DNA from 3 places in the Neoundibacterium parvum genome. Region 3 is predicted to be linked to each of the others. Evidence: predicted binding sites of a transcription regulator. Region 3 holds the regulator's gene; each other region holds the start of a gene.

Region 1 (4,411 bases), 830 kb from region 3:
AAAGATATCCTTAGCGCGCGCCACACCGTCAAGCTTTCCTGGTCCACCGAATGCATCATCATTGGCCTTAGCTTGACTTGCTGCCTTGCCCGCTGCGGCAACTGCAGCATCATTGAGTGCGCGCTCACGCCCCCTTTGCTCAACTAGTTTTTGCTCTGCTAGTTTTTGTTCTGCTAGTTTTTGCTCTGCTAGTTTTTGTTCTGCTAGTTTTTGCTCTGCTAGTTTTTGCTCTGCTAGTTTTTGCTCTGCTAGTTTTTGCTCTGCTAGTTTTTGTTCTGCCTGCTTTTGCGTTTTCAATTCTTGTTGTTGCTGCCGCAATTGTGCTTGCTGGATTTGTTGCTGGATTTGTTGCTGCTTTAATTGCTCTTCCAAAGCTTTTTTAGCTTCTAGATCGAGCGTCAATTGATGCTCTTTTGCCTGCGCCTCCTGATGTTTGCGCTGCATTAATTGTTCCTGTTTCTGAGCTGCGAGTGCAGCGGCGTTTTGAGCGTTTTTCTGGGCGACTTTTTCTGCATTTTCCTGTGCCAATTGACGCGCATCATCTTCCTGCTTTTTCGCTATTTTTTTCTTTTGCAAAGACTGCTCCGCGACTACCGCCTCTTGCTGCTGCTTTAAGGCTTCGGCTTTTTGCTCTGCTTTTTGTTGCGCTTTTTGTTGCATTAATTGCGCGCTCTTCAGCGCCAACTGCTGCGCCTGTGCATCACGCAGAGCTTGCGCTTCTGCGTCGATCAAGGCTTGCTTTAGATTTGCTTCTTTTTCTCTGTTGAGCGCTAATTCGGCCAGTTGCGCCTGGGCTGCTTGCGCCTCTAATTCAGCATTTTTTTCTTCTACCAGTGCCAAGATCGCCTCTTCTTTTTGTTTGGCGATCTTGCTGTCACTTGCTTTATGTTCTGGCTCTTCTGGGCTAGCCGCCGGCACGACAAAACTATCCTCAGTTTTTTGATCTTGAGCGATAACTCGCACGGGGGTCTCGACCGCGTCCCGCGCCGCCGCTGGTGTAGGCAGCACAGGTAAAGGCAGCACAGGTAAAGCCAGCGCACTAATCTGCTCGACCGTCTTATTTTTTTTCTGTTTTTTCGGTTTTTGCACAGCCTTGCTCACCGCAGGGGCAGGCACAACAGGAAGCGGCATTGCCATCAACTGCATTCCAGAAATTTGCTCAGGTTTAGGCGCTGCCAATATGGGGGGCGCCGCGGCAACCGCCTCCTCAGGCTGAGGCGCTGGCAAAGCCAGCTGTATTGGTAGATCTGGCGGCGGCAAGTCTAGACGGCGCTCGCTCCAGGGAGTTGCCAGTCCCGGCAAACCTAAACCTGGAATACCAAACTGCAAAGACAAGAGCAGCGCATGACAAAGTAGCGACAACAACACGCCTATGAACAGGCGCCTATTCGCAATATCCTTAGTGACAGCCGGGGTCGATCCTGTAGTAAAACGCATGCAAGTAATGGTAAGCAATGAGAGTTTGTCCGCGCGCATTATCGCATGTGAACCTCAGTTTTCACTAAGTTAGCCTAGCGTGCTCCTCTCAGCCTACTTATCGGCCTGACTTATCGGCAGAATATGCAAGCGCTGAGCGCCTGCACTACTCGTCAAGCGTGTCAGAATCGGTTACTATCACTGCTTATTCATACAGTATGAGAGCAGACTCATGATAGGTCGCATCGCAGGCATCCTCATTGAAAAAAATCCCCCGCAATTATTGGTTGATTGCCAGGGCGTGGGCTATGAAATCGATGTCCCCATGAGTACGTTTTACAATCTGCCAGCATTAGGTGAAAAAGTCATACTACTCACCCATCTGGCGATACGCGAAGACGCGCATGTTTTGTTTGGTTTTGGCAGCTCAGAAGAGCGCGCCACCTTTCGCCAGTTAATCAAAATTAGCGGCGTCGGTTCGCGTACTGCGCTGGCGATTTTATCTGGCATGTCGGTGGCCGATCTGGCGCAAGCGATTACCTTGCAGGAAGCCGGACGCCTGACCCGCGTGCCAGGCATAGGTAAAAAAACGGCCGAGCGCTTGCTACTCGAGTTAAAAGGTAAATTGGGTGCAGACCTGGGTGCTGCTAGCGCAGCGATTGCCGCTGGCGACCATAGTTCGGATATCCTCAATGCCTTGCTGGCACTCGGCTATTCCGACAAAGAAGCCTTGCTGGCAATGAAGTCGGTGCCGGCTGGTTCTGGCGTCTCGGATGGCATCAAGCTGGCACTTAAATCGCTGTCTAAAGCGTAAACCATAGCCATGAGCATACAAACCGATAATTTTTCTTCCGCAGTCAGCGAAACCCGTATCATTTCAGCCACGCCCTCGTCACCGCAAGAAGAGGCGATAGAACGCGCCTTGCGCCCTAAGCAGCTCGATGAATACGTAGGACAGGAAAAAATTCGTGGCCAGCTAGAGATTTTTATCAGTGCCGCCAAGAAGCGTAGCGAAGCACTCGATCACACCTTATTGTTCGGCCCGCCTGGTTTGGGTAAAACCACGCTGGCTCACATCATCGCCCGTGAAATGGGTGTTAATCTGCGCCAGACCTCGGGGCCGGTACTAGAGCGCGCCGGCGACCTGGCAGCGCTACTGACCAATCTGGAAGCGAATGACGTCTTGTTCATCGATGAGATTCATAGGCTATCACCGGTAGTCGAAGAGATTTTATATCCTGCGCTGGAAGACTATCAGATCGACATCATGATAGGTGAAGGTCCCGCAGCGCGCTCGGTCAAACTCGATCTGCAGCCCTTCACACTGGTGGGGGCCACCACCCGCGCCGGTATGTTGACCAATCCTTTGCGCGATCGTTTTGGCATCGTTGCCAGATTAGAGTTTTATACGGCGGACGAGCTTACCAAGATCGTCACGCGCTCAGCCGCCTTGCTAGGCGTGCCGATACAGCCGGACGGCGCACGTGAAATCGCCAAACGCGCGCGCGGCACGCCGCGTATCGCGAATCGCCTGTTGCGCCGGGTGCGCGATTACGCCGAGGTTAAGGGCAATGGCGAAATTAGCAAAGAGGCCGCCGATGCGGCCCTGATCATGCTGGACGTCGATGCGGTAGGTTTTGATCTGATGGATAGAAAACTGCTGGAAGCGATCTTGTTTAAATTTGGCGGTGGCCCGGTCGGTTTAGATAATGTGGCAGCCGCCATCGGTGAAGAGCGCGACACCATAGAAGATGTGCTGGAACCCTATCTGATACAACAGGGCTATTTGCAACGCACACCACGCGGTCGCATCGCCACCCCTAGCGCCTACGCCCACTTCGGCATTACGGCACCCAGAACCGGGCCGAATGGTGAGTTGTGGAATACGCTGGATTTGTAAGTCAATCTCACTAACATCTACTCCACCTTAATATACTCCACCTGAGTATATTTTTAGAGCCAGCTATTCATATGCGCAAGATGGCTATTTCTTTATAATTTTAGGGGGAGTATTCCTAAAGCCGGATCAGAAAGTCTACTATGCAAATCTGGGTCGATGCCGATGCCTGCCCCAATGTCATCAAACAAATTTTGTTTCAGGCTGCCGAACGCCTGCAAATTAGCACCACCTTAGTTGCCAATCAATTTCTGACTACCCCGCCTTCACGCGTGATTAAGGCGCTGCAAGTGCCCGCTGGTTTTGATGTCGCCGACAATGAAATCGTCAGACTGATGCAGGCCGGTGACCTGGTGATTACCGGTGATATTCCGCTAGCCTCCGATGTTTTAACTAAGGGCGGTTATGCACTCAATCCGCGCGGCTCATTCTATACCGCAGAGAATATTCGCGAGTTCCTGAGCATGCGTCAGTTCATGGAAGAATTGCGCAGCGGCGGCGTCGAGACCGGCGGGCCAGCGGCCTTCTCCAACGCGGATAGGCAAGCCTTCGCCAATCAGCTTGATCGGTTTCTGACGAAACATGGCGGCAGCTAGTGTCACCCCCTCCACTTAGCCCGACTCTCTTGAAGGTTTACTTGCAGATTTAGCTAGACTGAATCAAAATTAGTCTACCCACTCAACAGTGCAAAAGTTTGCACAAACCCATGAATGCTCGTGATTACGCTCTTGAAATTCTTCAGGCACGCGCCTCTGGGCAAACTTTGCCTGCCGTTTCCAGCCGTACGGAACTCAAGCTAGAGCAGGCCTATGAGATTGCCAAAAACATAGACGAGATCCGCAAGGGCCTAGGCGAACGCCCTATTGGACGTAGTCTGTCTGTGAGCTGGAATACCCCGCATGGCGAGGACGCGCTAGCAAGGCTAAGCTGGACTACGCTGTTTGATGCCACAGTTCGCCACCTGCCCTCGAATGTCTGCCTACAAAGTCTGGAGGGCGCGATGCGCCCCAAGATCAGCGCTGTCGTGATATTTAAGCTTGCCACCACACCAGCCGCCGAGGCCAGTCTGGAACAACTCGTCAGCAGCATAGAGTGGAT
Region 2 (4,411 bases), 1.1 Mb from region 3:
ACGCTCGGCAAAGCTGGCCAGCGTCAGAGTTTCGCCGCCTTCGCCACCGCCGCCTGCGGCTTCTTCAAATAAATTTGCTTGTTCGCTCATAATGCTTGTTCTTTAGAATAAGAAAATTATAGTTTCTAATTTCAATTGCGCAGTATTCATGCGGGTTTCCAGGCACTTTTGCTCTGGAAAGCGCATGGATATTGCGCAAGTGCTTTTGAAATTCTATTCCATTTCTAAATCATTCGTGAACGCGAAGGGCGCAGACAGTACAAACGTACGGCCAGCGAAGCCGACAAAGTGCACGGATGATTTAGATATGGAATTAGATGTCGGCTTCCACTTCGTTGCCGTGTTCTTCCAGCCAGGCACGGCGGGCTGCCGCTTCGCCTTTGCCCATCAACATATTGAAGCGTGCTTCAGAAAACTCTTGATCAAACTCGCCCAGCGCCACTGGCAGGAGACGACGGGTATCCGGATTCATGGTGGTGTCCCACAATTGCACCGCATTCATTTCACCCAGACCTTTAAAGCGCGAGATCGCCCAAGCGCCTTCTTTGACGCCATCTTTACGCAATTTGTCTTCTATCGCGGTCAGTTCACCCTGGTCTAGCGCGTAGATTTTTTGCGCCGGCTTTTTGCCGCGCGCTGGCGCATCGACACGGAACAGGGGAGGGCGCGCCACACAGATATGACCGCGCGCTATCAACTGCGGAAAATGTTTGAAAAACAGCGTCAGCAACAACACTTGAATGTGCGAGCCATCGACGTCCGCATCCGACAGTATGCAGATTTTCCCGTAGCGCAGATTGGAGATGTCCGGATTGTCTTTCATGTTGTGCGGATCGACGCCGATCGCGACTGCGATGTCATGGATTTCGTTGTTGGCGAACAGGCGATCGCGCTCAGATTCCCAGGAATTTAACACTTTTCCGCGCAGCGGCAGTATCGCCTGAAATTCCTTATCACGCCCCATCTTGGCCGATCCGCCGGCTGAGTCACCTTCGACCAGAAATAATTCGTTGCGGGTGATATCGCTAGATTCGCAATCGGTCAGTTTGCCCGGCAATACGGCAACTCCGGAAGATTTTTTCTTCTCGACTTTTTGTAGTGAGCGAAGGCGGGATTGCGCTTGTTTGATGACTAGCTCAGCAAGTTTTTTGCCGTAATCAACATGCGAGTTGAGCCACAGTTCTAGCGGTGGTTTAGTGAAGCTCGATACCAATTTGACGGCGTCGCGCGAGTTCAGGCGCTCTTTGATCTGGCCCTGAAATTGCGGATCCAATACCTTAGCAGAGAGCACAAAAGAAACCCGTGCAAACACGTCTTCGGGTAATAGCTTAACGCCTTTTGGTAGCAGTGAATGCATCTCGACGAAGCCTTTGACCGCGCCATACAGACCTTCGCGCAAACCGGACTCGTGCGTGCCGCCGGCTGTGGTGGGAATCAGGTTGACGAAGGATTCGCGCACTACCGCGCCTTCTTCTGTCCATGCCACGACCCAGCTGGCGCCTTCGCCTTCGGCAAAACCATCGGTGTCGCCATTTGAGAATTGCTCGCCTTCAAACAAAGGTATCAGGGGTTCACCGTGCGAAGATTGCGCCAGCGACTCGGTCAGATAGCCTCGCAGACCCTGATCGTATTGCCAGGTCTGGCTCTCGCCGGTTTTTTCTATAGTCAGCGTGACTTTGACGCCCGGTAGTAAGACCGCCTTGGAGCGCAATAAACGCTGCAGCTCTAGTTGTGAAATATTCGGCGAATCAAAATACTTGGGGTCAGGCCAGATGCTAACGCGGGTGCCATTCTTTTTGTCGCCACGGGTCTGCGGCACGCTAGTTAAAGGCTCGATCACATCACCGTCGGCGAAAGTAAGCTTATGGATGCCGGCTTCGCGCCATACTGTGATTTCTAAGCGCTTGGAGAGGGCATTGGTGACCGATACGCCGACGCCATGCAAGCCGCCCGAAAACGCATAGGCGCCGCCTGAACCCTTGTCGAATTTTCCGCCCGCATGTAAGCGTGTGAAGACTATCTCTACGGTTGGAACTTGTTCCTCCGGATGCAGACCAACCGGAATACCGCGGCCGTCATCTTCGACAGTAATACTGCCATCGGCATTGACGGTGATGTGCATATTCTTGCAATGCCCACCCAGAGCCTCATCCGAGGCATTGTCGATCACCTCTTGAATAATGTGCAGGGGATTTTCGGTGCGGGTGTACATGCCAGGTCTTTGTTTGACCGGTTCCAGTCCCTTGAGGACACGGATGGATGATTCGCTATAGTCGGATGGGAGAGAAGTTTTTTTAGTGGCCATGCGATGAGTCTAAAAGAATTGGCAAAAATATTTTTTTAAATTATAGGGCTTAGCGACTGCTAACAAATGCAAACTGAAAAATCCAAAAAATATTTACTCAGTATGTTCAGTCCGGCATAGCGCAGTCGGTAAAATTTGCCTATTGTAGCCGTAATTGTTAGCTTTAGTTGGCTTTAGCTGATTTTATATACAGTGTATGCGCATTTGAGCGAGCGCTTTATTTGCTTAATAGACGCATGCCGCGTTCCAAACCCTCGATTGTCACTGGAAACATACGGTTATTCATAATTTGTCGTATCACCGAAACCGATTGCCGGTATTGCCATAAGCCTTCTGGCTCAGGATTGAGCCAGATGAATTTGGGAAAGCTAGAGGTGAAGCGTTGCAGCCAGGTGGCGCCAGCTTCTTCATTATTGTACTCAACCGAGCCGCCTGGTTGCAAAATTTCATAGGGACTCATGGTGGCGTCGCCGACAAAGATCACCTTGGTGTCGGGCGGGTATTTGCGCAAGACATCCCAGGTCGGAGATTTTTCCGCATGGCGGCGCTGGTTGTTCTTCCACAAATAATCGTAAACACAATTATGGAAGTAGAAAAATTCCATATTCTTAAATTCTGTTTTCGCGGCCGAAAACAACTCTTCGGTACGCGCAATATGGTCGTCCATGGTGCCGCCGACATCAAGCAGCATGAGGACCTTGATATTGTTTTTGCGCTCGGCCTGCATTTTGATATCCAGGTAGCCGGCATTATTTGCGGTCGCCTTGATCGTGGCGTCGAGGGCTAACTCTTCTTGTGCGCCAAGGCGCGCAAATTTGCGCAAACGCCGCAGTGCTACCTTGATGTTGCGTGTACCCAGTTCGCGCTCGGCATCGTAATCTTTATATGCCCTCGCTTCCCACACTTTGACCGCGGTGCGATTGCCGCCCTTGCCGCCTATGCGCACTCCCTCGGGATTGGTGCCGCCGTTGCCAAAAGGGGAGGTGCCGCCCGTGCCTATCCACTTGCTACCGCCTTCATGTCGCTCTTTTTGCTCCTTGAGTAGTTCTTGCAACCTGCCCATTAATTTGTCGTAACCGAATTTTTCCAAGGCGGCGCGCTGCTCGTCACTGAGTTCACGCAGCATGCGTTGGCTAAGCCATTCGAGCGGTATTTCGGGGTTTTTTTCAAAGATAGTTTCTATGCCTTTGAAATACAATCCGAAAGCGCGATCAAACTTATCGTAATGCGCTTCATCCTTGATCATGATGGTTCTGGAGAGGAAATAGAAATTGTCCATAGACATGCTGATCAGGCCTTTTTCCATGGCCTCTAGCAAGGTCAGAAACTCCTTGATGGAAACAGGAATTTTTGCATCTTTCAGGGTGAAGAAGAAATCGATTAGCACTTAAGGTCCTTCGAATTAAGGATATTGGTTGAGCATAAATTGCAAATTTTTCTTAACGCCCGGCCATTCATTTTGCAGGATGCTATACACCACCGTGTCGCGCACCCGCCCGTCTGGCAAAATGGTGTGATTGCGTAGCACTCCGTCGCGTTTTGCACCTAGTCGCTCGATCGCAGCCTGGGAGGCGCGATTAAACCAGTCGGTGCGAAATTCTACCGCGTTACAGGATAGCACCTCAAAGGCGTGACTTAATAAGAGCAGCTTGCACTCGGTATTGACCGCGCTTCTTTGCGCCCGTTTTGCATACCAAGTGTAGCCAATTTCCAAGCGCTTATTATTCTGGTCGATATTACAGTAGCGTGTGGAGCCTATAATTTCTCCGCTAAGCAGGCTACGTACCGCAAATGGAATCGCCTTTTCTTGTTTTTGCATTTCGAGCGCGGTGTCCAGCCATTGCTGGGTTTTCTCAAACGAGGGAACCGTAGTAAAGAATAGTTTCCACAGTTGCCCGTCATTTGCGGCAGCTTGAATGGCGCTTAAGTGATCATTTACCAATGGTTCCAGCCGCACGTGCGCCCCTGATAACGTGACTGAAGAAGGTGACATTTAAATCTCCAAAAAGAAAGCGTAAGGATTAAGTAATTAAGTTAGCGGCCTTATTTATAGTGTTATGGCATAAACTTGATGATTGTATCTGTGTCTTATACAACAGTTTAGCG
Region 3 (4,411 bases):
GTACGGCAGCAACGCGAGGTAGCGTGCACGCTTGATCGCTGTATCAACTTGACGTTGGTACAAGGCTACAGTGCCAGTCAAACGTGCTGGCATGATTTTGCCGTTTTCTTGCACGAAGTCTTTCAGTGTATCGATGTCTTTATAATCAACTGCAGCTACGTGTCCTGCTGAAAAGCGGCAAAACTTCTTGCGCTTGAACAAAGGATTTTGTTGCTGACGCTTTTGCTTCAGTTTGCTTTTATCAAATTTTTTACCGAATGCCATTTTAGGCTCCTAATCTAGTAAAGGTGTCTCGAACTCATTTTCCTGAAAATCAGTGATATGAAAAACGAGACTTTTGCTGTTGCGATTTTTACGCGCTAAAAAACCCGTGAATAACATCGTGACTCCCAATTGTATTTCCAGGAATCGCTTAGAAATCGTACCTGCAGCGATTGCAGTGATTTCAAATTCAACCTGGCGCTGGGTGCTCGCCTGTTCTTGCTTAGAGTAATGCATCAGTACTGCAGTTGCTATCGGAATTCCGGCTGGTGTATAACGCAGCGCTGATTTTTCTGCAATGCTAGCGACGACTTTAAGCTCATTCACAAATAATTACGCGTCCTTCGTTAAAACTATTAAGCTGCAGGTGCTTCAACGCGTTGCGTCTTAGCTGCATCTTCTTTCTGAACTGCTTTCATCATTGGAGATGGCGCTGTTTCAGCTTTTTTCAGTTTAACTGTGAGGTGACGCAGAACGGCATCGTTAAATTTGAATGCTGTTTCCAACTCAAGCAAAGTCTCAGCATCGCACTCTATGTTCATGCAAACATAGTGAGCTTTAGCCAATTTTTGAACGACGTAAGCCAGTTGACGGCGACCCCAGTCTTCCACGCGATGGATTTGACCACCACGTGTAGTAACGCTAGCTTTGTAGCGTTCGATCATTGCAGGCACTTGCTCGCTTTGATCAGGGTGTACGATAAATACTATTTCATAATGACGCATATATTCTCCTTGTGGACAATAAAAAGATGCCCGCCTCGGCGTCAAGACGAGTGCGGGAAGAGGAAAGCCGACAATAGTAACCGATTTTCAAGCTTTGCACAATTAGTTCTAGGAGCAAAAGCGACTCGGTTGCCGCGTGCACAAATGAAATAGCAGTCAAATCACTTATTCCATATTTTTTGCAGGTTTTCCTTGCATAAGTGACTTCACTGTATAAAAATACAGTCTGCATATACATACAGCTAATTGAAAGAACCACCATGCTGAAACTGACCGCCCGCCAAGAGCAGATTCTCAACCTGATCAAGGATGCCATACAAAACACAGGCTTCCCCCCAACCCGCGCAGAAATCGCAACAGAACTTGGATTTCGCTCGACCAATGCGGCCGAAGAACACTTGCAGGCACTGGCGCGCAAAGGCGTCATCGAAATCGCAGCCGGTACCTCGCGCGGCATACGCCTATTAGAATCCGAGTTATCCAGCCACATGCCAGGAATACAAATGGCATTGCCGCATCCTGCGCTGATGCAATTGAGCTTACCCTTGGTTGGCAGAGTAGCTGCAGGGTCACCCATCCTAGCGACCGAACATGTAGAGGCCACCTATAACGTGGATCCTGCACTGTTTTCTGCCAAACCGGATTTTCTACTAAAAGTACGCGGTCTGTCGATGCGTGACGCTGGCATTTTGGATGGCGATCTATTGGCAGTAAAAAAATCTGATACGGCGCGTAACGGACAAATCGTAGTTGCGAGACTAGGCGACGATGTGACAGTAAAACGCTACAAAAAAACCAGCGCCGGCATAGAATTAATCCCAGAAAATCCAGACTATCCAATTATCAAAGTGAGCGACACCGAAACCGACTTCTCACTCGAAGGATTGGCGGTTGGCTTATTACGCAGCTGGTCGTAACAAGCAAGGCGCCAAGACGCAGTATCCATGCGGCTTCCAGCCTAGCTTGCCTGGAAGCCGCATGGATACTGCGCGCTGAGCATGGCTGTTTAAAAATCGCCAGCCACCAAATAGAAGCATGCCCATAAAAAAACGCCCGAGAATTTATCGGGCGTTTTTTTAAATTGATGCCAGCTGCAATAAAGCAACTGGCCCAACATCACATCAGTGTTTAATGGCCGAAGCCTCGATCGCCGCATCTGGTTTCGCAGTCGCAGCAAGTGCGACATCCTCATCCGTCAAGGCAACAGGTTGACGCTCCAAGGCAATTTCCAAGACTTTATCAATCCAACGCACCGGGATAATTTCCAGTTTATTTTTAACGTTGTCCGGAATATCGGTCAAATCTTTCGCATTTTCCTCAGGTATTAGCACTGTCTTGATGCCGCCGCGATGCGCTGCCAGTAACTTCTCTTTTAGCCCACCAATAGGCAAAACTTCACCTCTCAGGGTAATTTCACCCGTCATCGCCACATCAGCCCGTACTGGTATGCCTGTAAAGATAGAGACCAAAGCGGTAGTCATAGCTATACCCGCTGAAGGACCATCCTTCGGCGTTGCACCTTCGGGAACGTGGATATGGATATCACTCTTCTCAAACACGTCGGCTTTAATACCCAGGCGCTTAGCACGGCTACGCACCACCGTGCGAGCAGCCTCGATCGACTCTTTCATGACATCACCCAATGTACCGGTGCGTATCACGCCGCCCTTACCAGGCATCGCTACCGCCTCTATGGTCAATAAATCGCCACCAACCTCAGTCCACGCCAAGCCAACCACTTGACCGACCTGATTATCTTTGACCGCCACCCCGAAATCATAACGACGCACACCGAGGTATTTGTCGATATTTTTCGAATTGATAGTCGCCTTCTTTTCGGTCTTTTTGAGCAGCAACATCTTCACGACCTTGCGGCAGATCTTGGAGATTTCGCGCTCTAGCGAACGCACGCCAGCTTCACGCGTGTAATAACGAATGATGTCGCGGATCGCTGTTTCTGCGATCGTAATCTCTTCTTCCTTCAAACCGTTATTTTTGATCTGCTTAGGCAATAAATAACGCTGCGCGATACTGGTCTTTTCATCCTCAGTGTAACCGGACAAACGTATCACTTCCATCCTATCCAATAAAGCCGCAGGAATATTGTAAGAGTTGGACGTAGCCACAAACATCACATCTGACAAATCAAAATCGACCTCGATGTAATGATCCGAGAAAGTATGATTCTGCTCAGGATCCAAGACCTCCAACAAAGCGGAGGATGGATCACCGCGGAAATCAGCCCCCATCTTATCGACTTCATCGAGCAAGAATAAAGGATTGCGCACCCCGACCTTCGCCAAGCTTTGTAAAATTTTGCCTGGCATAGAGCCGATATAGGTGCGGCGATGTCCACGGATCTCGGCCTCATCTCTAACGCCACCTAACGCCATACGCACGAATTTACGATTGGTAGCACGGGCAATAGATTGCCCCAAAGAAGTTTTACCGACACCTGGAGGGCCGACGAAACAAAGTATCGGTGCTTTTAACTTGTCGACGCGCTGTTGTACGGCGAGATACTCCAAGATGCGTTCTTTAACCTTATCCAGACCGTAATGATCGTCTTCCAATACTTTTTCAGCATTGGTTAAATCATTGTTCACCTTCGATTTTTTCTTCCAAGGCAAATTCACGACGGTGTCTATGTAGTTACGCACCACGGTCGCTTCAGCCGACATGGGCGACATCATTTTGAGTTTTTTCAACTCATTCATCGCCTTATCGCGCGCCTCTTTAGGCATTTTCGCAGCAACAATTTTTTTCTCGAGTTCATCAATATCCGCGCCCTCTTCGCCTTCGCCCAGCTCTTTTTGAATCGCCTTTACTTGCTCATTCAAATAGTACTCACGCTGCGACTTTTCCATCTGGCGCTTAACACGCCCACGGATGCGCTTCTCGACCTGCAAGATATCTAGCTCGCCCTCCAACTGCCCCAGCAAATGCTCAAGACGTTTTGCGACACTGAAGATCTCCAGTATCACTTGCTTCTGCTCTAGCTTCAAAGGCAGATGCGCCGCAATGGTATCGCCTAAGCGCCCAGCATCGTCAATCCCGGACAAAGATGCCAGAATTTCAGGAGGAATTTTTTTGTTTAATTTAACGTATTGATCGAATTGCTGGACTATAGCCCGGCGCATTCCTTCGATTTCGCTATCATCGCCAACTTCGGTTTCAACCGGTGTTAAATCCGCGGTAAAGTGCGATTCGGTCTCTGTGATTTTATGAATCCGCGCACGTTGCACGCCTTCAACCAGTACTTTTACTGTGCCGTCTGGCAATTTCAACATTTGCAGAATATTGGCAATACAACCAATTTCATAAATATCATCAGCAGAAGGTTCATCTTTGGCTGCGGCCTTTTGCGCCGCAAGCATGATACTCTTACCTTGCTCCATTGCAGCTTCTAAAGCCTTAATCGACTT

Evidence for each region. The regulator LexA, encoded in region 3, represses DNA repair genes until DNA is damaged. The targets are predictions, from matches to a motif close to ACTGTATNNNNATACAGT.
Region 1: ruvA (Holliday junction branch migration protein RuvA) is a predicted target of LexA. The motif match lies at 1,617-1,634, and genes of this name have one in related genera.
Region 2: EJN92_RS17785 (DNA topoisomerase IV subunit B) is a predicted target of LexA. The motif match lies at 2,482-2,499, and genes of this name have one in related genera.

The regions. Positions count from the first base shown of each region.
Region 1 covers NZ_CP034464.1:1,110,902-1,115,312, forward strand. Annotated here, with positions in the region: gene EJN92_RS04685 (TonB family protein) at 1-1,437, opposite strand, end outside; gene ruvA (Holliday junction branch migration protein RuvA) at 1,649-2,230, shown strand; gene ruvB (Holliday junction branch migration DNA helicase RuvB) at 2,240-3,316, shown strand; gene EJN92_RS04700 (YaiI/YqxD family protein) at 3,457-3,909, shown strand; gene EJN92_RS04705 (2-keto-4-pentenoate hydratase) at 4,020-4,411, shown strand, end outside.
Region 2 covers NZ_CP034464.1:4,072,604-4,077,014, forward strand. Annotated here, with positions in the region: gene parC (DNA topoisomerase IV subunit A) at 1-90, opposite strand, end outside; gene EJN92_RS17785 (DNA topoisomerase IV subunit B) at 314-2,305, opposite strand; gene EJN92_RS17790 (vWA domain-containing protein) at 2,523-3,692, opposite strand; gene EJN92_RS17795 (GNAT family N-acetyltransferase) at 3,708-4,298, opposite strand.
Region 3 covers NZ_CP034464.1:277,141-281,551, forward strand. Annotated here, with positions in the region: gene rpsR (30S ribosomal protein S18) at 1-264, opposite strand, end outside; gene priB (primosomal replication protein N) at 274-588, opposite strand; gene rpsF (30S ribosomal protein S6) at 618-986, opposite strand; gene lexA (transcriptional repressor LexA) at 1,247-1,903, shown strand; gene lon (endopeptidase La) at 2,108-4,411, opposite strand, start outside.